One region of the Polaromonas sp. P1_H6 genome, then DNA from elsewhere that is predicted to be linked to it. Evidence: predicted binding sites of a transcription regulator. Region 1 holds the regulator's gene; the other holds the start of a gene.

Evidence for each region. Region 1 encodes sigma-54, which starts transcription at its own class of promoters, with help from an activator protein. Its sites were predicted from a motif close to TGGCANGNAANCTGCTTT; they were not measured.
Region 2: the regulator sigma-54 is predicted to act here: its motif matches at 8,255-8,272, upstream of AC1D1F_RS21560 (ANTAR domain-containing response regulator).

What each region holds. Positions count from the first base shown of each region.
Region 1 covers NZ_JBFUCN010000022.1:67,713-78,426, forward strand. Annotated here, with positions in the region: gene AC1D1F_RS18530 (THUMP domain-containing class I SAM-dependent RNA methyltransferase) at 1-1,164, opposite strand, end outside; gene AC1D1F_RS18535 (RNA polymerase factor sigma-54) at 1,306-2,841, opposite strand; gene lptB (LPS export ABC transporter ATP-binding protein) at 2,976-3,758, opposite strand; gene lptA (lipopolysaccharide transport periplasmic protein LptA) at 3,775-4,398, opposite strand; gene AC1D1F_RS18550 (thiol:disulfide interchange protein DsbA/DsbL) at 4,548-5,210, opposite strand; gene AC1D1F_RS18555 (SPOR domain-containing protein) at 5,328-5,966, opposite strand; gene argS (arginine--tRNA ligase) at 6,026-7,711, opposite strand; gene AC1D1F_RS18565 (PsiF family protein) at 7,845-8,141, shown strand; gene AC1D1F_RS18570 (HTH-type transcriptional regulator ArgP) at 8,207-9,130, opposite strand; gene AC1D1F_RS18575 (LysE/ArgO family amino acid transporter) at 9,244-9,876, shown strand; gene AC1D1F_RS18580 (tetratricopeptide repeat protein) at 9,935-10,714, shown strand, end outside.
Region 2 covers NZ_JBFUCN010000031.1:29,750-40,463, forward strand. Annotated here, with positions in the region: gene tpiA (triose-phosphate isomerase) at 1-145, opposite strand, end outside; gene AC1D1F_RS21525 (NAD(P)H-quinone oxidoreductase) at 153-1,139, opposite strand; gene pnp (polyribonucleotide nucleotidyltransferase) at 1,216-3,333, opposite strand; gene rpsO (30S ribosomal protein S15) at 3,554-3,820, opposite strand; gene AC1D1F_RS21540 (pyridoxal phosphate-dependent aminotransferase) at 3,965-5,152, opposite strand; gene AC1D1F_RS21545 (branched-chain amino acid ABC transporter substrate-binding protein) at 5,207-6,472, opposite strand; gene AC1D1F_RS21550 (Hsp20 family protein) at 6,613-7,014, shown strand; gene tsaD (tRNA (adenosine(37)-N6)-threonylcarbamoyltransferase complex transferase subunit TsaD) at 7,045-8,088, opposite strand; gene AC1D1F_RS21560 (ANTAR domain-containing response regulator) at 8,282-8,914, shown strand; gene AC1D1F_RS21565 (CmpA/NrtA family ABC transporter substrate-binding protein) at 9,292-10,536, shown strand; gene ntrB (nitrate ABC transporter permease) at 10,594-10,714, shown strand, end outside.

The DNA of each region.
Region 1 (10,714 bases):
GCCCCAGGCGTTCTGCGCCTGCTCGCGGCCCGGGTTGGCCGAGCGGTCGCGCGGGGTTTCGAAGGCCGGCTCTTCGCGCGTGTCACCGCTGTCCTGGTTCAGCGGCTGGCCGAACTCGTCGATGGGCTGGTTGCGGTGGTCGTGCTGGACTTCCCGGCTCTGCTGGCGGCGCTGGTCGCGGCCCTGCACACCGGTGATACCGGCCACGCCGGCTACATCGATACGTTCGCCATAGGGCGGGTTCACCAGCATCACGCCCGAGGGCGCGGGTGGCATGCGCTGCAGCGCGTCGCCGCCGCGGAATTCCACCGCATTGGCCACGCCGGCGCGCTCGGCATTGCGTTCGGCGAAATCGACCATGCGGAAGGACACATCGCTGCCGAACACCGGCGCCGTGGGTTCGGTGATGGCGGCCTCGGCCTGGTCCAGCAGGCCGTCCCACACATGGCCCTGGAAGGGCAGGTATTTCTGGAAGGCGAAACGGCGGTTGATGCCTGGCGCGATGTTGCAGGCGATCTGCGCCGCCTCGATGGCGATGGTGCCCGAGCCGCAGCAGGGGTCGTAGAGCGGAACGCCGTCCTTGCACAGCTGGTCCCAGCCGCTGGCGGCGATCATCGCGGCGGCCAGGGTTTCTTTCAGTGGCGCATCGCCCTTGTCTTCGCGCCAGCCGCGTTTGAACAGGGGCTCACCCGAGGTGTCGATGTAAATCGTGACGGTGTCCGTCGTCAGGTGCACATAGACGCGCACGTCGGGCCAGCGCGTATCGACGCTGGGCCGCACGTCGTCGAACTTGGCGCGGAAGCGGTCGGCGATGGCGTCCTTGATCTTCAGCGCCGCGAAGTTCAGGCTCTGCAGCGGGCTGTGCTGGGCGGTGATCTCAACCTTGAAGGTCTGCTTGGGCGTGAACCAGATTTCCCAGGCCACGTTGGCGGCGGCGTTGTAAAGGTCTTGTTCACTGCGGTACTGGTTGTGCTGCAACTCGATCAGCACGCGCTGGGCCAGGCGGCTGTGCAGGTTGAGCTGCAGCGCGTCGCGCCAGGAAGCCTGCAACTGCACGCCGGCGCGCCAGGCCTTGCCCTGGATGCCGGTGACGCGCTGCACCTCGGTGGCCAGCAAGGCCTCGACGCCGGCGGCGCACGGTAAAAACAATTGGAGCTGGTTCATGTCGGACTCTTCAAAAGGGCTGCTGGAAATTCGATTATCGGGATGCAGGGCAAGGCGCACGGAGCGCAGGAACCGGAATGCACTTGGGTGCATGAGGATTCCGAGCACCGCGCAACGCCGCCATGCGCCCGAGAATCGGATTTACAGTGATTTGCGTAAATTAGCCGGCGCGATGCGCAAAGCCTCTCGGTACTTGGCCACGGTGCGGCGCGCGCATTCGATGCCCTGCTCCTTGAGCATTTCGGAAATCTGGTTGTCGCTGAGCGGCTTTTTCAGGCTCTCGGAGGAGACGAACTGCTTGATCAGCGCGCGCACGGCGGTGCTGGAAGCGTTGCCGCCGGTTTCGGTGCCCAGCGCGGAGCCGAAGAAGTATTTGAGCTCAAAAGTGCCGAAGGGCGTGCCCATGTACTTGGCGGTGGTCACGCGCGAAATCGTGGACTCATGCAGGCCCAGTTCGTCGGCGATCTCGCGCAGCACCAGCGGGCGCATGGCGAGTTCGCCGTGCGTGAAGAAGTTTTTCTGCCGCTCGACGATGGCGCTGCTCACGCGCAGGATGGTGTCGAAGCGCTGCTGGATGTTCTTGATGAACCAGCGCGCCTCCTGCAGACGCTGCTGTAGCGCCTGGCCGCCCTGGCCCTTGTGCTGCTTGAGGGCGTTGGCGTAGATGTCGTGCACGCGCAGGCGCGGCATCACGTCGCCGTTGAGCGAGACCTTGAAACCCCGGCCCGACTTCACGACGATGACGTCGGGCACGATCAGGTTGCGCTCCACGTTCACGAAGCGGCGGCCGGGTTTGGGGTCGAGCCGGCCTATCACGGCAATCGCGCCCCGGACGGCGGCTTCGGTGAATCCGCACAGGTGCGACAGGCGCTTCAGGTCGCGTTTGGCCAGCAGCTCCATGGGCTGCTTGCACATGGCGATAGCGGCGCGGGTCTCTTCGCAGTCCTTGCAGTCCAGCAACTGCAGGCCCAGGCATTCGGCCAGGTTGCGCGCGCCCACGCCGGCCGGCTCCATGTGGTGCAGCAGCTTGAGCGCCATGGCAAAACGCTGCTCAAGGTCCTCGGCCTGTTCCAGGTCATCCCCGGCCAGGCCCGCCGCGAGCGAGGCCAGGCTGTCTTCGAGGTAGCCGTCGTCATTGAGCGACTCGATCAGGAAATGCAGGGCCGCGCGGTCCTCTTCGGACAGGCGCAGGCCCAACGACTGGCGGTGCAAATGGTCTTGCAGCGACTCGTGGGCGCCCGTCAGGTCGGAGGCCTCAGTGTCGCCCTCGTCGTTGTTGTTCTTGCGCGCCGGCGCATCGCTGCCCCATTCGCTGTCGTCGGGCGTGGTCTCCACCGTGCCGTCGCCTTCCCAGCTTTCCTCGAGCTTGGGTTCGGCGCTGACCTCGGCATCGGCGGGGGCCGAAGTCCCGGCATCCTCCGCGCCGCCGCCCGTCGAATCCGCCGCGGATTCAAACTCGCGGCTGTCCTGGCTGACCGGCGTGTTGAGGTGCTCCAGGCCGAACTCTTCGCGCACGGCGGTTTCTTCCGCCACCTCGAGAAACGGGTTTTCGTCGAGCATCTGCTCGACCTCCTGGCTCAGCTCGAGCGTCGACAGCTGCAGCAGCCGTATCGACTGCTGCAGCTGGGGCGTCAGCGCAAGGTGCTGCGAGACGCGGAGCGAGAGGCCCTGCTTCATGTCAAGGAGCTTTGATCGAAGCGCAGAAAAAGTGCGAGCAGGGGCCGCGGAACTGGCTTTGCCAGGCCGCAGGCGCCGCCCCCTCGGGGGGGAGGGAGCTACACGAAGTGAGCGACAACAGGGGGAGTGTCATCCTACATCTTGAAGTGTTCACCGAGGTACACGCGTCGCACATCGGCGTTGTTCACGATCTCGGAGGGCGTGCCCTGGGCCAGCACGTGGCCGTCGCTGATGATGTAGGCGTGGTCGCAGATGCCCAGCGTTTCGCGCACGTTGTGGTCGGTGATCAGCACGCCGATGCCGCGCGACTTCAGGAAGCCGATGATGCGCTGGATCTCGATCACGGCGATCGGGTCAATGCCGGCAAAAGGCTCGTCGAGCAGGATGAAGCGCGGCTGGGTCGCCAGGGCGCGGGCGATCTCGACGCGGCGGCGCTCGCCGCCCGACAGCGCCGGGGCCGGCGAATTGCGCAGGTGGTCCACCCGCAGGTCCTGCAGCAGGCCGTCAAGGCGCGACTCGATCTCGGCGCGGCCCAGCGGCTTGCCGTTCGCGCCCAGCTGCAGTTCGAGCACGGCGCGCACGTTTTCCTCCACCGTGAGCTTGCGAAAGATCGAGGCTTCCTGCGGCAGGTAGCTCAGGCCCAGGCGCGCGCGCAGGTGAATCGGCATGTGCTCGACCGACTGGCCGTCGATGGAGATCTCGCCCGCGTCGGCGCGCACCAGGCCCACGATCATGTAGAACGAAGTCGTCTTGCCGGCGCCGTTGGGGCCCAGCAGGCCCACGACCTCGCCTTTTTGCACGGCCACCGAGACGTCCTGAACGACCTTGCGGCTGCCGTAGGATTTTTGCAGCCCTTGCGCAACGAGGCGGCTGGGGGTCGCGGCCGGGGCCGCCGAAGTGTCAGTCACCACATCCATCTGTGAAAGGTTCTTTCTAGTTCTTTTCAGTGCCCAGCGTGGTGCTGGGGCGCAGGGCGGCGGGCGGGGCCGCGGGAGCGGTGGCCGGCGCCGACGCGGCGGCGCGCGGCGACAGCATGGCGCGTATCCGGCCGCTCGGGTTGGCGGCGGTCTGGTTCTGTGCGCCGCCGTCCACGGTGAAGACGTCGGTGTTGTTGTCGTAGACGATCACGGCGCCGGTGGTTTCGTCCACCAGGGTGGCGCCGTTGTAGCGGCGCACCACGGCGCGCTTGATGAATTTGACGAGGTCGGCGCGGCTGTCGTATTCAATGCGCTCGCCTTCGCCTTCGATGTATTCGTCCACGCCGTCGCGTTTTTTGCGGTAGAAGGCCAGCTTGCCGGGCGCCGCGATGGACACCGCCTGCTGATAGCCTTCGGGGTCCTGCATGACGTCGACGCGCGCGCCGCGCACGATGGTCGTGCCTTTGGTGATCACCACGTTGCCGGTGAACACGCTGGTCTGCTTGAGGTCGTCATAGCGCAGGGCGTCGGCCTCCGCGTTCATGGGCTTGTCCCGGTCGGCTTTTTCAGCCCAGGCCGGAAACGCCGCCCCCAGCGCCAAAGCGGCCGGCAGGATGAGGGAATAAAGGGGGTGTTTCATAAGGCACGAATCTTGCTGCTTTGGGGTTCGGCCATTGTAGCCATGCAAGCCGCGGGAATGGCTTGCACGGGGAATATTAGGGGCATAAAAAAACCCGCCTGGAACGAGGCGGGTTTTGGGGCGGCGGTCCGCTATGGGCCCGGAGCGTCTTATTTGCCTTTGCCGCGCGACTGCGCGATCAGCGCGTCGGTGACCTGCAGGGCGCGGCCCATGCTCTGGGCCAGGGTGGCCGAGGTGTAATACCGCCCGGCAATGCCCAGCGCCGGCACGCCGTCGACCTTGTAGATGTCCTGCAGCTGCGTGGCCTTGCGGGCCTTGGTGGTCACCGTGAAGGAGTTGTACATCTCGACGAACTTGGCTTTGTCGATGCCCTGCTTCTCGGCCCAGGCGGTAATCGAGTCGGCATTGGCGAGCGCGAGTTTTTCCACGTGGATGGCGTAAAACACCTTTTTGTGGAGTTCCTCGACCTTGCCCATGGCCTCCAGCACGTAAAAAAGGCGCTGCTGGGGTTCGAAATCGGGGCGGAAGGCCACCGGCACGCGCCGCACGGTCACATCCTTGGGCGCCTGCTTCATCCAGGCTTCGAGCTGAGGCTCAAAGGCATTGCAATGCGGGCAGCTGTACCAGAAGAACTCGACCACCTCCACCTGGCCGGCGGGGACTTCGGTGGGCGCCGGCTTGTCCAGCGCCAGGTAATCGGCGCCTTCTTTGAAGGCCTTGGCCTGGGCTTGCGCCACGGTGGGCAGGGCGATGCCGCCCAGGGTGGCGACGGCAGCCGAGGCGGCTGTAAACGAAAACTCACGGCGTTGCATCAGATTCTTCTCCTGGTATGACAGAAATGGTGGGTAAGCCGCCCCTCCGGACGGCGGCCCTCAGGGTGCGGGGCACAGGGGTTTGTACACCCGCCTCGTGAAAAGTTCAGCTTATCGTCAGCGCTGCACGCGGACCAGCGCCGTTTCGATGGAATTGTTGTCCAGCCGCTCCTTGGCTTTGTCGGCGTCTTCCTTTTTGTCGAAAGGCCCGAGGCGCACACGGTACACGGTGCGGCCGGCCTGTTCGCGCTCGGTAACCTTGGCCTGCATGCCCAGCAGCATCAGCTTGGCGCGCTGCTGTTCGGCATCTTCGGGCGTGCGGAAGGCGCCGGCCTGGATGAAGTAGCTGAAAGGGTCCACGCCCGGGCTGGACGACAGGCCTTCGACCTTGGCCTTGGCCAGGTCGCCCAGTGGATCGGCCGCGGGGGCGGGCTTGGCGGCGGTTCTGGCGGGCGCCGAGGCGGCGGCCTTGGGGCTGGCGGACGGGTCGGGAACGGCGACGCTGGGCGTTTCGGCGGGACCCTGGGCAGGCGCCGGCGGCTTGGGCTGGTTCTTGCCGGCCAGCGGCGCGTTCGGGTTCCAGTCCTTGTTCTTCTTGGCTTCCGCGGCATCGCTGTCGGGGCTGCGTGCCTGGCTTTTGTTCATGAAAGGCACAGGCACCTTGGTGATGTAGACCGCCACGGCCAGCGCGGCGCCCAGGCCGATCAAGGCGCCAATCACCAAACCCAGCAGGGTTCCGCCTCTTTGAGTGTTCATTCCCTTGCCCACGTTCATTGTCTTGTCCTGAAAATTAGGGTGCTACCGGCATGCTTGCATTACATCTTGCGCGGGGCGCTCACGCCCAGCACCGCGAGGCCATTGTGCAACACCTGCGCGGTCGCCGCGACCAGTGCCAGCCGGGCGCGCTTGACGGCCTCGTCATCGACCAGGATGCGTTCGGCATCGTAATAGCTGTGGTAGTTCGCGGCCAGCTCGCGCAGGTAAAACGCCACGTCGTGCGGCGCCAGGCCGGCTGCGGCGTTGGCCAGCATCTCGGGGTATTTGGCCAGCAGCAGCATCAGCGCCTGGGCCTGCGGGCTGTCCAGCGCCGACAGGTCAGCAGACTTCAGGCTGGCTTCGTCGCCGCCCTGGCCGGCCCAGGTGGTCAGGATGGAGCAGATGCGCGCGTGCGCGTACTGCACGTAGTACACCGGGTTCTCGTTGTTCTTGGCGAGCGCCAGGTCGATGTCGAAGATGTATTCGGTGTCGGGCTTGCGGCTGAGCAGAAAGAAACGCACGGCATCGGCGCTGGTCCATTCGATCAGGTCGCGCAGGGTGACGTAGCTGCCGGCGCGCTTGGAGATTTTGACCTCTTCGCCGTTGCGCATCACGCGCACCATGGTGTGCAGCACGTAGTCGGGGTAGCCCTGGGGGATGCCCTCGCCGGCGGCCTGCAGCCCGGCGCGCACGCGGGCGATGGTGCCGTGGTGGTCCATGCCCTGGATGTTGATCGCCTTGCCGAAGCCGCGCTCCCATTTGGCCAGGTGGTAGGCCACGTCGGGCACGAAGTAGGTATAGCTGCCGTCGCTCTTTTTCATCACGCGGTCTTTGTCGTCGCCGTAGTCGGTCGACTTCAGCCACAGCGCGCCGTCCTGCTCATAGGTCTTGCCGGCGTCTTTGAGTTTGGCCACAGTGGCGTCGACGCGGCCCGAGCTGTACAGGCTGGACTCGAGGTAATAGTTGTCGAACTTCACCGAGAAGGCCTTGAGGTCCAGGTCTTGCTCGTGGCGCAGGTAGGCCACGGCGAACTGGCGTATCGAGTCCATGTCTTCCACGTCGCCCGAGGCGGTGAATTCGCGGTCGTCCGAGCTGACCGTCTTTTTCGCCAGGAAGTCGGCCGCGATGTCGGCGATGTAGTCGCCGTTGTAGGCCGATTCGGGCCAGCCGGCGTCGTCGGGCTTGAGGCCCTTGGCGCGCGCCTGGGTACTGGCCGCCAGGGTCTGAATCTGCACGCCCGCGTCGTTGTAATAGAACTCGCGCCACACCTGCGCGCCCTGGGTGGCGAAGAGGTTGCAGATCGCATCGCCCAGCGCGGCCTGCCGGCCGTGGCCTACATGCAGAGGGCCGGTCGGGTTGGCCGAGACGAACTCGACGATCATGCGCCGCCCGCTGCCCTCGGCTTGCGTGCCGTAGGTGGCGCCGGCCTGCAGCACCTCGCGCACGGTTTCCTGCTTGGCGGCGGGCTTGAGGCGGATGTTGATGAAGCCGGGGCCGGCGATCTCGATGGCGTCCACCCAGCGCTCGAAAGCCGGGGCCTTGAGCAAAATGCCGCGCAGGCTTTCGGCGACCTGGCGCGGATTCAGTTTGAGCGGCTTGGCCAGCTGCATGGCGGCCGTGCAGGCGAGGTCGCCGTGGGCCGCCACCTTGGGGGATTCAAACGCGGCCTTGTCGCCCGCGCCGGGGGAAAGTTCTTCCAGGCCCGCGGCCAGGGCCGTGAGCAGGTCTTTTTTAATCGAGAGCATCGGCTGATTTTACGGTTAAGCCATGCGCCGTCCGGGGCCCGCAGATACCCGGTCATCGAATTTGCCCGGCCCGGCGTTATGTGTTGGAATTCCAGCCGGAACTCAATCCCGATTCCCAACCCATGGAGCCATCATGAAAAAGCTGTTATCCCTGACCGCCTTCGCATTTGCCGCCGCCGCCATCCTGTCTCCGGTGGCGCATGCCGCGGACGCTCCCGCCAAGACCGCGCAGCAGACCAAGATGGGCACCTGCAACAAGGACGCCGAGGGCAAGAAGGGCGATGAGCGCAAGGCCTTCATGAAGGAATGCCTGAGCGCCAAGGCCGCGGCACCCACCCAGCAAACCAAGATGAAAACCTGCAACGCCGACGCCAAGGGCAAAAAAGGCGACGAGCGCAAGGCCTTCATGAAAGAGTGCCTGAGCAAGTAAACCAGCCCAGTTTCAGCACGGCAGCCTGCCAGGGACGACCCGGCAGGCTGTTTTTTTTGCCCGCGTCAATCCTGCAGCAACTGCTGCTTCGCCGCCTGCTTGACGGCCTGCGTCAGCCGCTGCGCCGCCAGCGGCTCGCGTGCCCAGTGCTGCCAGTACAGCCGCACGTCGACCGCGCAGCCCGGCAACACTTCCTGCAGCGGCGGGCGGTGGGTGCGCGCCGCCAGCAGGATGTCGGGCACCATGCCCCAGCCCATGCCGAGTTCCAGCGCGAGCTCGAAGGCATCGACGGCCGGCACGAAGTGGCGCGGGTAGAGCGCATCCTTCAATTTGAAATGTTGGGCCAGAAAGGCGTCCTGCAGCGCGTCCTTGCGGTTGAAGATCACGGCCGGGCTGGCCAGCAGGCGGTGGGCCAGGCGATTGGGCCCCGCCGCCTGGCCGCCCGCCGCGGGCTCGCTCCACTGCGCGACCAGCGCCGGCGAGGCCATGCAGCGGTAGCGCATCACGCCCAACGGTTCGGCCACGCAGCCGCGCATGGCCTGGGCCAGCGTGGTCACGCAGCCGGTGACGTCGCCGCTTTTGAGCGCATCGTGGGTGTGGTCCTGGTCGTCCACTACCACGTCCAGCAACAGGCCATGCCCATGCAGCACCGGTGCAACGCCCGGTAAAAACCAGCTGCTCAGGGAATCCGCATTCACCGCCACGCTGAGGCTTTGCAGGCGCCCGGCCTTGCCACCGCCCTGCAGGCCCGCCAGCAAATCAGACTCCATCAGCCGCAGCTGCCGCACATGGCCGAGCAAGGCCTGGCCGGCCGGCGTGGCGCGCACCTGCTTGCCCCGCACCAGCAGGCGCTGGCCCAGCGCGTTTTCCAGCGATTTGATGCGCAGGGACACGGCGGCCAGGGTCAGGCTCAGGGCTTTGGCGGCATCGCCGAAGCTGCCGTGTTCGATCACGGCGGCCAGGGCGTCCAGTTGTCGGGCGTCGAGCATATTTGATTAATCAAGTATTAATTGATCAAAGCTAGTTTTAGTTAACTTTGTTTAAGCATTATCGGCTTTACGGGACACTGCGTACAGAACCGACATCTATTCAAAGAACCGCCATGAACCCCCTTGCCGCCCCCGCTTTCCTGACCGGCATGGTCCTGAGCCTTTCGCTGATCATGGCCATAGGCCCGCAAAACGCCCACGTGATACGCATGGGCCTGTTGCGCCAGCACCTGTGGCTCACGGTCGCCGTCTGCGTGCTGACCGACGTGGCGTTAATCGGCCTGGGCGTGATGGGGTTGGCGCAACTGGGCGGCCTGTCCGACAAACTGCTGGGCGCGATGACGGGCGCGGGCGCGCTGGTGCTGATGGTTTATGGCGCGCAGGCGATGCGGCGCTTTTTGCAGCCGGCGCCGCAGGCGGCCGACGGCGCGCCGCTCGCCGACCAGGCCATCTCGCGCCGCAAGGCCATCGGCCTGGCGCTCGCGCTCTCCTGGCTCAATCCCCATGCCTGGCTGGATACGGCGGTGGTGATAGGCACGGCCTCGCTAGCCTATGCGCAGCCCGACAATGCGGTCTTCGGCCTGGGCGCCATCACCGGTTCGCTGCTGTGGTTCACCGGCCTGGGTGTTGCCTTGTGGTGCGTGGGGCGCCGGCTCAATTCACCGGTGGTGTGGCGCGCCATGGATTTGCTGGTCGCGCTGATGATGTGGGGCACGGCCTTCTGGCTGGTGCGCGGCCTGCTTTAAAAGGTGAGGCGCACTGCGCACGATACAGTGTGAGTCCCTGGTCACAAATAGGAAGCGTATGGGGGTGTTCAATTGGTTGAGGAAAGCCGTCCTCAATGCAGGGACGCAGGCGAGCCCCGTTAAAGCGCTGGAAGGTGCGCACGGCACATCGACGGCAATCGACCAAACACCGCCGGGCGATATCCTCAGGCGCCGCGGAAATGCCCTTCTCGCTGAAGGCAAGCTGGACGAGGCCACAAGCAGTTACCGTGAGGCCATTGCCCTCAACCCGCAGGACGCTGATGCCTGCCTCAATCTTGGGTTCGCCCTCAGTGAACAACAGCGTTACCAAGAAGCGGAACATGCGCTCCAGCGGAGCCTGGACATCAAACCGGGACAGGCTGACGCTTTTTATTTTCTCGGTTTGATGGCCAAAAGGCAGGGCAAACCAGAGATCGCCATAGAAAACTTCATTCGGGTGCTCGACCTCAAGCGGGACTTCGAGCTTGTGTATGGCGATTTGTGCCAGATGCTGGTGGAAAGCGGGCAAATCGGGCGCGCCAGGGAAATTGTCCTCAAGGGAATTGCCGCCTACCCGGAGATGATGGATCTTCACGCGCAGCTCGGCAGCCTGTATGCGTACGAGAACGATCTGGAGCGGGCCATTCATTGTTTTCAGGCAGCGTTGAAGCTTCAACCGGATCATGCGCAGGTTCATGGCCGGCTGGGAGAAGTGTTCCGCAGGTCCAACAGGTTTGAGGATGCGTTGGCGAGTTATGACAAGCTGGTCGCCCTGGACCCGAACTCCGCGGAGGCATTCAACAACCGCGGCATTGCGCTTGGAGGGCTGGACCGGCAT
Region 2 (10,714 bases), on a different contig from region 1:
GCGCCAGATAGGGCGCGGGAACGCAGACCGCCACTTCGCACGCGGCAGGCGCGGCGGCCAGGCCTTGCGACAGCGCGTCCAGCAGGGCCGCGTTGGCGGCCAGGCTGCCGTTCATCTTCCAGTTTCCCGCAATGAGTTTTTTCATCTTTGGCTCACCAGGTCAAGACAATTTTGCCGATATGTGAATTCGACTCCATCAGTGCATGGGCTTTGGCCGCATCGGCCGCCGCAAACGTGCTGTGGATGACGGGCTTGATCCGGCCCGCGGAAAGCAAGGGCCAGACTTTTTCCTTCAGCGCTTTTGCAATCGCCGCCTTGAACTCGATCGAACGCGGACGCAGGGTCGAACCGGTGATGGTCAGGCGCTTGCGCAGCACCAGGCCGGCATTGAGCTCGGCCTTGACGCCGCCTTGCACCGCGATGATGACGAGGCGGCCGTCTTCGGCCAGGCACTCGACTTCACGCGCCACGTAGCTGCCGGCCACCATGTCGAGGATGACGTTGACGCCCTGCCCGTTGGTCAGCTTTTTCACCTCTTCGGCAAAGTCGCTGGCCTTGTAGTTGATGGCGTGGTCAGCCCCCAGGGCGATGCAGGCCGCGCACTTGTCGTCGCTGCCGGCCGTAACCAGCACCGTGGCGCCCATGGCCTTGGCGATCTGGATGGCGGTGACGCCGATGCCGCTCGAGCCGCCCTGGATCAGCAGGGTTTCACCCGGCTGCAGGTGGGCGCGCTCGAAGACATTGCTCCAGACCGTGAAGAAGGTCTCGGGCAGCGAAGCCGCTTCGATGTCGCTAAGGCCCTCAGGCACCGGCAGACATTGCCCCACGGGCGCGACACACAGTTCGGCATACCCCCCGCCCGCCACCAACGCGCAGACACGGTCGCCGGGCTTGAGGCCGGCAGCGGCCATGGCTTGCGCATCGCCGGAGACGATCACGCCGGCCACTTCAAGGCCCGGGATGTCGGAGGCACCCGGCGGCACAGGGTAGTTACCCATGCGCTGCAAGACGTCGGGGCGGTTCACACCGCTGGCGCTCACGCGGATCACCACCTCTCCGGCGCCGTTGGTGGGTTCCGGGCGGGCGCCCAGACGCAACACCTCGGGCGCGCCGTAGGAGGTAATTTCAACAGCTTTCATGGGGTATGCAGTTCATTTGCGCCACCGGCGCCCGATGCACGGGTGCCGGCAGCAGCAAAATCCGTCGCAGGAAGGATCAGCCGCGGTCCTGGTCCTGGGCCGGACGGTCCAGCAAGGCCTTCATCGACAGCTTGACGCGGCCTTTTTCGTCGGTCTCAAGAACCTTGACCTTGACGATCTGGCCTTCGCTCAGGTAGTCGGTGACCTTCTCGACGCGCTCGTGGGCGATCTGGCTGATGTGCAGCAGGCCGTCCTTGCCGGGCAGCAGGTTGATCAGGGCGCCGAAGTCCAGGATCTTGGTGACCGGACCTTCGTAGACCTTGCCGATTTCGACTTCAGCGGTGATCTCGGCGATGCGGCGCTTGGCCTCGTCGGCCTTGGCGCTGTCGTTCGAGGCGATGGTGATGGTGCCGTCTTCCTCGATGTTGATCTGCGTGCCGGTTTCTTCGGTCAGCGCGCGGATGACGGCGCCGCCCTTGCCGATCACGTCGCGGATTTTCTCGGGGTTGATCTTCATGACGTAGAGGCGCGGTGCGAAGTCGGAGACTTCAGCCTTGGCCTCGCCCATGGCTTCCTGCATCTTGCCCAGGATGTGCATGCGGGCTTCCTTGGCCTGGGCCAGCGCGACCTGCATGATTTCCTTGGTGATGCCCTGGATCTTGATGTCCATCTGCAGCGCGGTGATACCGAAGGTGGTACCGGCAACCTTGAAGTCCATGTCACCCAGGTGATCTTCATCGCCCAAGATGTCGGTCAGCACGGCGAAGCGGTTGTCTTCCTTGATCAGGCCCATGGCGATGCCGGCCACGTGGGCTTTCATCGGCACGCCGGCATCCATCAGCGACAGGCAGCCGCCGCAGACCGAAGCCATCGACGAGGAGCCGTTGGACTCGGTGATTTCAGACACCACGCGCATGGTGTACGGGAATTCTTCCTTCGTAGGCAGCACGGCGATCAGCGCACGCTTGGCCAGGCGGCCGTGGCCGATTTCGCGGCGTTTCGGGCTGCCGACACGGCCGGTTTCGCCGGTGGCGAACGGAGGCATGTTGTAGTGCAGCATGAAGCGGTCTTCGTAGTCGCCGGACAGCGCGTCGATGCGCTGCGCGTCGCGCTCGGTGCCCAGCGTGGTCACGACCAGCGCCTGGGTTTCGCCGCGCGTGAACAGGGCCGAGCCGTGGGTACGGGGCAGCACGCTGTTGCGGATTTCAATCGCGCGAACGGTGCGCGTGTCGCGGCCGTCGATGCGGGGTTCGCCGGCCAGGATCTGGCTGCGCACGATCTTGGCTTCGATGTCGAACAGCATGCCTTCAACGGCCACGCCGTCGAATTCCACGCCGTCGGCCTTGAGCGCCGCCATGACGTCGGACGTCACCACGCGGCAGGCTTGCGTACGGGCTTGCTTGGCGCGGATCTGGTAAGCGGCTTGCAGCTTGGCGCCGGCGAGTTCGTTGACCTTGGCGATCAGCGGCTCGTTCTTGGCGGGAGCTTTCCAGTCCCAGACCGGCTTGCCGGCGTCGCGCACGAGTTCATGGATCGCGTTGATGGCGATGTTGCCCTGCTCATGGCCGAACACCACGGCGCCGAGCATGATTTCTTCGGACAGCTGCTGGGCTTCGGACTCGACCATCAGCACGGCGGCTTCGGTGCCGGCCACGACGAGGTCCATCTTCGAATCCTTGAGCTGGGTCTTGCCGGGATTCAGCACGTACTGGCCGTCGATGTAGGCCACGCGCGCTGCGCCGATGGGGCCGTTGAACGGAATGCCGGAGATCGACAGGGCGGCGCTCGATGCGATCAGCGCGGGGATGTCGCCTTCGACTTCAGGGTTCAGCGACAGCACGTGGATCACGACCTGCACTTCGTTGAAGAAGCCTTCGGGGAACAGCGGGCGGATCGGGCGGTCGATCAGGCGCGAGGTCAGCGTTTCGAATTCGCTGGGGCGGCCTTCGCGCTTGAAGAAGCTGCCGGGAATGCGGCCGGCGGCGTAGGTTTTCTCGAGGTAGTCGACGGTCAGAGGGAAGAAGTCCTGGCCGGGCTTGGCATCGGTCTTGGCGACCACAGTGGCCAGCACCACGGTGCCGTCCATGTCAACGACGACGGCGCCGCTGGACTGGCGGGCGATCTCGCCGGTTTCCATCGTGACCTTGTGCTGGCCCCACTGGAAGGATTTGGTGACTTTGTTGAAAATGCTCATGTTCTTATCTCCACTAAATTCACACGCTTGAGGCAGCGCGGGAGGCCCGGAGCGGCGGCTGGCTGAACACGATGCCATTCCACAAAATGCCTGGGATCAGCGGTCTGACCGGGGCTTTTCTTGTGGAATGACACAGCGCGTGCTCGTTTTGCCTTGCTCCGAAGTAAAAAGCGCCTGAGCTAGTGAACTAACTCAGGCGCTTTCAAATCGTTTTTACCGATTACTTGCGCAGGCCAAGCTTGGCGATCAGCGCGGTGTAACGGTCAGCATCTTTGGACTTCAGGTAGTCCAGCAGCTTGCGGCGGCGGCTCACCATGCGCAGCAGGCCGCGGCGGCCGTGGTGGTCTTTGGCGTTGGCCTTGAAATGGGGGGTCAGTTCGTTGATGCGGCCGGTCAGCAGCGCCACTTGAACTTCAGGGCTGCCGGTGTCGCCGGCGGCACGTGCGTTGGCCTGAACGATTTCGGCCTTGATTGATTTTGCAATCATGTTTTCTCTTTCTTGCACCGAGGTGCGCTTGCGAGCGAAGCAGCGTTCCCGACATGGGACTTGAATAAACCGCTTTCGTCGTGTTCCGGCAGGCAAAAGGCCAAAAACCTGTATTTAAGGCCTCAAACTGCGCAGAGCCTTGGATTATAGCCCAAGCCAGCGTTTCAGCCGCTCAACCCCCTGCCCCAACCTGGCGACGTCCTGGCTGGCGAAACACCAGCGCAGCCAGCCCTGGGCTTCGGGCCCCGGGTTGACCATGAAGGCATTGCCGGGCGCCAGGCCCAGCCCGGCCTCCACGACCAGGCGTTTGGCGGTCTCCAGGGAGTCGCCGAAGCGGGCGGGGTCTTCCAGCCGGAAAAAGGCGTACATACCGCCCTTGGCCGGCGCCAGCTGTACACCCGGCACCGCCTGCAGCAACGGCACCAGGGTATCGCGGCAGGTTTTGAGGTGGGCCACCACGCGCGGCGTGATCTCGGCCGTGCGCTCAATGGCCACCTGCCCGGCCCGCTGCACGAACACCGGCGCGCAGGAGGTGTTGAACTCCACCAGCTTGCCCATGTGCGGCGTCATGGCGGCCGGCATCACCAGCCAGCCCAGGCGCCAGCCTGTCATCAGAAAGCTTTTGGAAAAGCTGTGGACCACCACCAGGCGGTCTTCCGGCGCCGCAATGTCCAGGAAGCTGGGGGCGCAGCCATTCGGGGTGGGCTCGTAATACAGCCGCTCATAGACCTCGTCGGCCAGGATCCAGGTACCGGTCTTCCGGCAGTGCGCCAGGATGGCCTCCTGCTCGGCGCGCGCCAGGGTCCAGCCCGTAGGGTTGTTGGGCGCGTTGACGATCAGCAGCTTGGTCGCCGGGGTGATGGCGGCCAGCAACTCAGCCATGTCCAGCCGCCATTCACCCGCCACCGGCTTGAGGCTGACGCACTTGACCCGCGCACCCATGATGGCCGGCTGGGCCGTCAGGTTGGGCCAGACCGGCGTCACCGCCACCACCTCGTCGCCCGCATCGACCAGCGCCTGGACGGCCAGCATCAGCGCATTGACGCCGCCCGACGTGACCGCGATGCGTTCGGCCGTGATCGGCGCGGCGCCCGGGCAGCGCAGGCCCGTGGCATAGCCCGCAATCGCCTCGCGCAACTCAGCCAGGCCCAGGTTGTGGGCATAAAAAGTCTCGCCCTGCTGCAGCGAGGCGGCCGCCGCGTCGCGGATAAAGGCCGGCGTGACCTCGTCGCTTTCGCCAAACCAGAACTTGAGCACGTCGCTGCGCCCCATGCCGGCATTGGCGACCTGGCGGATCATGGATTCTTCAAGGTTTAAAACGGCCTGTCTCATGGGAATGGTTCGATCTGCCTGCCGGCGTCTGTCAATCAGAAAAGGAATAAAAGCTCAGGGCCGGACCATCTTGCAGCTGCTCGGCTGCTCGGCCCGCTCGGGCGAAATCGTCTTGATGACACGAAAACCGTAGCCCGAACCTTCCACGTCGAACTTCACGCCCGGCGAGCCCTGCTTGCCCATCAACGCCACCAGCAGCGGCTGCTGGAACTGGTGGTCCAGCGCGCGCATCGTGCCCTGGTGGCCCGCGAAGCTCACGGTACCACGCTCCAATTGCGCCGCCAGCGCGCCGGCCTCGGCGCTGCCGGCCTTGTCCAGGCTTTGGGCCAGGGCCTCGACCATCAGCTGCATGCGCATGTGCACATAGTCGTCCTGCGGCTTGGGGAAACGCTGGCGGAAGGACTGGTAAAAAGCCTCGGACTGCGCACCCGCCTCGTTCGGGAACCAGTCGGCCACGGCCACCACCTTGCCCACGCCGGCATCACCCAGCGCGCCCGGCACGCCCAGCGCATTGCCGTAGAAGGTGTAGAACTTGCCCTCATAGCCCACTTCCTTGGCGGCCTTGATCAGCAAGGTCAGGTCGTTGCCCCAGTTGCCCGTGAGCACCGCCTGCGCGCCGCTGGCCTTGATCTTCACGGCATAGGGGATGAAATCCTTGACGCGACCCAGCGCGTGCAGCTCGTCGCCCACGATCTGCACGTCGGGGCGCTGCGCGCCCAACTGCTTGCGCGCCTCGCGCAGCACCGCCTGGCCAAAGCTGTAGTCCTGCCCTATCAGGTAAATACTTTTGAGCGCCTTGTCGTCCTTGAGCACGTCCATGAGCGCTGCCATGCGCATGTCGGCGTGCGCGTCAAAACGGAAGTGCCAGTAGCTGCACTTCTCGTTCGTCAGGACGGGGTCGACCGCCGAGTAGTTCAGGAACAGCACGCGTTTTTTCGGCTCGCGCTCGTTGTGTTTGTTGATGGCGTCGATGAGCACCGCCGCAATGGCCGACGAATTGCCCTGCGCGATGATGGTCACGCCGTCGTCGATCGCCGAGCGCAAGGCCGCCAGCGCCTCTTCGTTCTGGCCCTTGTTGTCGTAGCGCTCGACCACCAGGTTGCGCGGCCCGCCGGCCAGCTTGACGCCGCCGCGCGCGTTGACGCGCTCGGTCGCCCAGACCAGGTTGCGGAACACCGCTTCGCCGGTGTTGGCGAAGGCACCCGACAGGCTTTCGATCAATGCGATGCGTACCGGCGGCTGACTGGCGGTTTGCGCGCCGGCCCCCACGCAGGCGCAGAGACATAGGGCCGTGAACAGGCGTTTCAAGTGTGTATGCATAAAAAAATAGATCCCTGTTTTCGCTTGATTTCGCTTGAATAAAACGGCAGCACACCTAACTGGTGTGCATGCGGCAATCACGGTGAACGCCGCGCAGTGTAAGGGGAAACCGCCCCTTGTTAACCCATCAAGGAATCGCCATGTTTTACTCTCTCGCCAACCGCCCCGCTCGCGCTTTTCATCGCCACTATGCACCCGTCGTGAGCAACGGCGCACTCGAAAAATTCCTCAACGACACCTTCACCTCGCTCTCCGACACCGGCGCCGCCAAATCCGCCAGCGTCGAAGACCTTGAAAAGGCCTATAGCCTGCAACTCGACGTTCCCGGCCTGGCCCGCGAGCATCTGGACATCGGCATCGAAGGCGACGTGGTTCGCGTGTCCAGCAAGGAAGATGCTCCCCGCAAGATCAAGGCTGCCTGGCGCTTCCCGCTGGAAATCGACACCGCCAACAGCAGCGCCAAGCTGGAAAACGGTGTGCTGACGTTGGCGCTGGCCAAGAAGGTCCCCGTCAGCAACGTGACGCACCTCGATATCCAGTAATTGGATCGTCCGGACTTCAGGCGGTACGGCTCAGGCCGGCTCTGCCTGCAATTCCACAAGATTCCAGCGCGGCTTCACGTCAAAGGTGTAGCTGCGCTTTAGCGCTTCAAGCCCGGTTTGCAGCCGCATGCCGGCAGCAAGCGCGATCATGGCGCCGTTGTCGGTGCACAAATGCAGTTCGGGGTAATGCACACGAATACCGCGCTGCTTGCACACAGCATTGAGTTGACTGCGCAGCAAAGCATTGGCGCCAACGCCGCCCGCCACCACCAGCCGCTTGAGCCCGGTTTGCGCCATGGCGGCCAATGACTTCTTCACCAGCACCTCCACAATTGCCGCCTGCGTGGCCGCCGCCAGGTCAGCCTTGCGGCTTTCCAGGTCCGGCCCCAGCTTTTTGGCCTGCGTCAGCACTGCGGTCTTGAGCCCGGCAAACGAAAAGTCCAGGTCGCCGCTGTGCAGCAAAGGCCGCGGCAGCTTGAAAGCGGTCCCGTCGCCCCCCTCTGCCAGTTTGGACAGATGCGGTCCACCGGGATAAGGCAGGCCCATGAGCTTGGCCGACTTGTCAAAAGCCTCGCCGGCCGCGTCGTCAATGGTTTCACCGAGCAGCTCGTAGCTGCCCACGCGGTCCACCCGCATCAGCTGCGTGTGCCCGCCGGAGACCAGCAAGGCCACAAAAGGAAACTCAGGCGGATCCGCGCTCAGGAAAGGCGACAGCAGGTGGCCCTCCAGGTGATGCACCCCCATGGCCGGTTTGCCCAGCGCCGCTGCCAGCGAACAGGCTACGCCAGCGCCCACCAGCAGCGCTCCCGCAAGACCGGGCCCGCGCGTGTAAGCCACCACGTCGACCTGTGCCAGGCTGCTGCCCGCCTCCGCCATCACCTGGTGCGTCAAAGGCAAAACACGCCGGATATGGTCCCGGCTCGCCAGCTCAGGCACCACACCGCCATAAGCCTGGTGCATGTCGATCTGGCTGAACAGGGCGTGCGACAGCAGGCGCGGCACGGCACTGCCGCTGGCATCCACCAGCGCCACACCGGTTTCGTCACAACTCGATTCGATTCCAAGAACTACCATCATTCGAGTGTAAGGTTTAGGCAATGCCCCCAAAGGAGGCGAACCATCCCAACTTGCGACCGTGAAGTTCTTCACACCAGCATGAGCCGCGGAACCGGCTTTGCCGGGCCGCAGGCGGGCGGCCCCCTCGGCGGGGCAGGGAGCGACACGAAGTGCGCGACCGTGGGGGCACGTTTCTTGCACTTACGGCTCCATGACACCGTCCCAATCCCTGCGCCTTGTCATCATCGCCCCGGACCTGCTGGAGTCCGTATCCGATGACGCCCATGCGCGGGAACTGGCCGAACGCTCTCGCCAGTTGCGCATCGGGCTGCTGGAGAACGGTTACAACATCGTCGCGGTGCTCCCGGCCGACACCTTCCTGGACGAACGACTGGCGCAACTGCAACCCGACATGATCATCGTGGACGCCGAAAGCGAAGCCCGCGATTCGCTGGAGCACGTGGTGATGGCGACCCGGGACGCCCGTCGGCCCATCGTGCTGTTCACCAATGACAACGACACCAGCCACGTCAAGGACGCCGTCGCTGCCGGCGTGTCAGCCTATGTGGTGGCCGGCCTGTCCCCGGACCGTATCCGTCCCATCCTGGACGTGGCCATGGCGCGCTTTGAGCACGAGCAGGGCCTGCGCAAGGAACTGGCGCACGCCAAAACCGAGCTGCATGAGCGCAAGGTCATAGACCGGGCCAAGGGCATGCTGATGCAGCGCCAGGGACTCTCGGAGCAGGCCGCCTACGAAAAGCTGCGCAAGGCCGCCATGGACAAGGGCCTGCGGCTTGGCGAAGTGGCCCAGCGCATGCTGGACGCCCTGGACCTGCTGGGCTGATCCACCGGCTTGGCCGCCCCGGCCACCCTCAATTGGTGCAGCGCACAAATCAGGTGCACCTATCGGGATCCACATCGCGGCGCTTCGACCATGTGAAGTTTTTTCAGGGCGTGCGTGATTGCAGGCACAAGAAGACTTCCCTGGCATCTCCACTCTCAAGAACAACTCTTTTGGCAACGCTGGCCAACCCTGGCACAGCTTTTGCAATGCCCTAGGCACTGGTCAATGATGGCCATCCGGCACAGCACTTCAACGGCGAAGTGTGTGGTGCCCCAAGGAACAAAGGCGTTCGCACCCTGCATCACGTTCAACGTGGCTGCCCGGGTCGAGCGCCTTTTTTGTTTTTGTCTTTTGCTTTTTTTACCTGGAGCCGACACATGACTGAACTGCTGAAATCTTCGCTGACACGCCGCACCGTGCTGCAGGCCGCGGCCGTGGGCGCCGTGGGCATCAACCCCGCCCTGCGCGCCGCCGTGTATGCCCAAGGCTCCGACGCGCCCGAGAAAAAGGAAGTCAAGATCGGCTTCATCCCCCTGACCGACTGCGCCTCGGTGGTGATGGCCTCGGTACTGGGCATAGACCAGAAATACGGCGTCAAGATCATCCCGACCAAGGAAGCCAGCTGGGCCGGCGTGCGCGACAAGCTGGTCAACGGCGAACTGGACTTCGCCCACGTGCTTTACGGCCTGGTCTACGGCGTGCACATGGGCACGGCCGGCCCCAAGAAGGACATGGCCGTGCTGATGACGCTCAACAACAACGGCCAGGCCATCACGCTGTCCAAGAAGCTCGCCGACAAGGGCGCCGTCGACGGCGCGGGCCTGGCCAAGCTGATGGCCAGCGACAAGCGCGAATACACCTTCGCCCAGACCTTTCCCACCGGCACGCACGCCATGTGGCTGTACTACTGGCTGGCCGCCAACGGCATCAACCCGATGAAGGACGCCAAGGTCATCACCGTGCCGCCGCCGCAGATGGTGGCCAATATGCGCGTGGGCAATATGGACGGCTTCTGCGTGGGCGAGCCCTGGGGCCACCGCGCCATCATCGACGGCATAGGCGTGACCGCAGTGACCACCCAGGACGTCTGGAAGGATCATCCCGAAAAAGTGCTGGGCACCACCGCCGACTTCGTCAAGAAATACCCCAACACCGCGCGCGCCGTCACCGCCGCCATCATCGAGGCCGGCAAATGGATTGACGCCAGCCTCTCCAACAAGAACAAGATGGCCGAGACCGTGGCCGACAAGAGCTACGTCAACACCAGCGTCGACGCCATCAACCAGCGCATCCTGGGCCGCTACCAGAACGGCATGGGCAAGACCTGGGACGACCCCAACTACATGAAGTTCTACAACGACGGTGCGGTGAGCTTCCCTTACCTCTCCGACGGCATGTGGTTCCTCACGCAGCACAAGCGCTGGGGCCTGATCAAGGAGCATCCCGACTACCTGGGCATTGCCAAGCAGATCAACCACATCGACGTCTACAAGCAGGCAGCCACGGCCGCCAAGGCCAGCGTTCCCAAAGAGATCATGCGCAGCAGCAAGCTGATGGACGGCACGGTCTGGGACGGCAAGGACCCGAAAAAGTACGCCGACAGCTTCAAGGTTCACGCCTAGGCCCGCGCCCCGCCACCCGCCCACCGAACCTTCCACCCCACGCAAAGAGGTCACGCCATGGTCAGTGCCGTATTCCACAGCCCGCTCGAGGCCGCGCCCGCGGCCCGCGGCGGCGACAAAGCCCGAGCCCGGGATACCGGCGCCCTTCCATCGGCGCCCGCCGCCAACGACATGACAA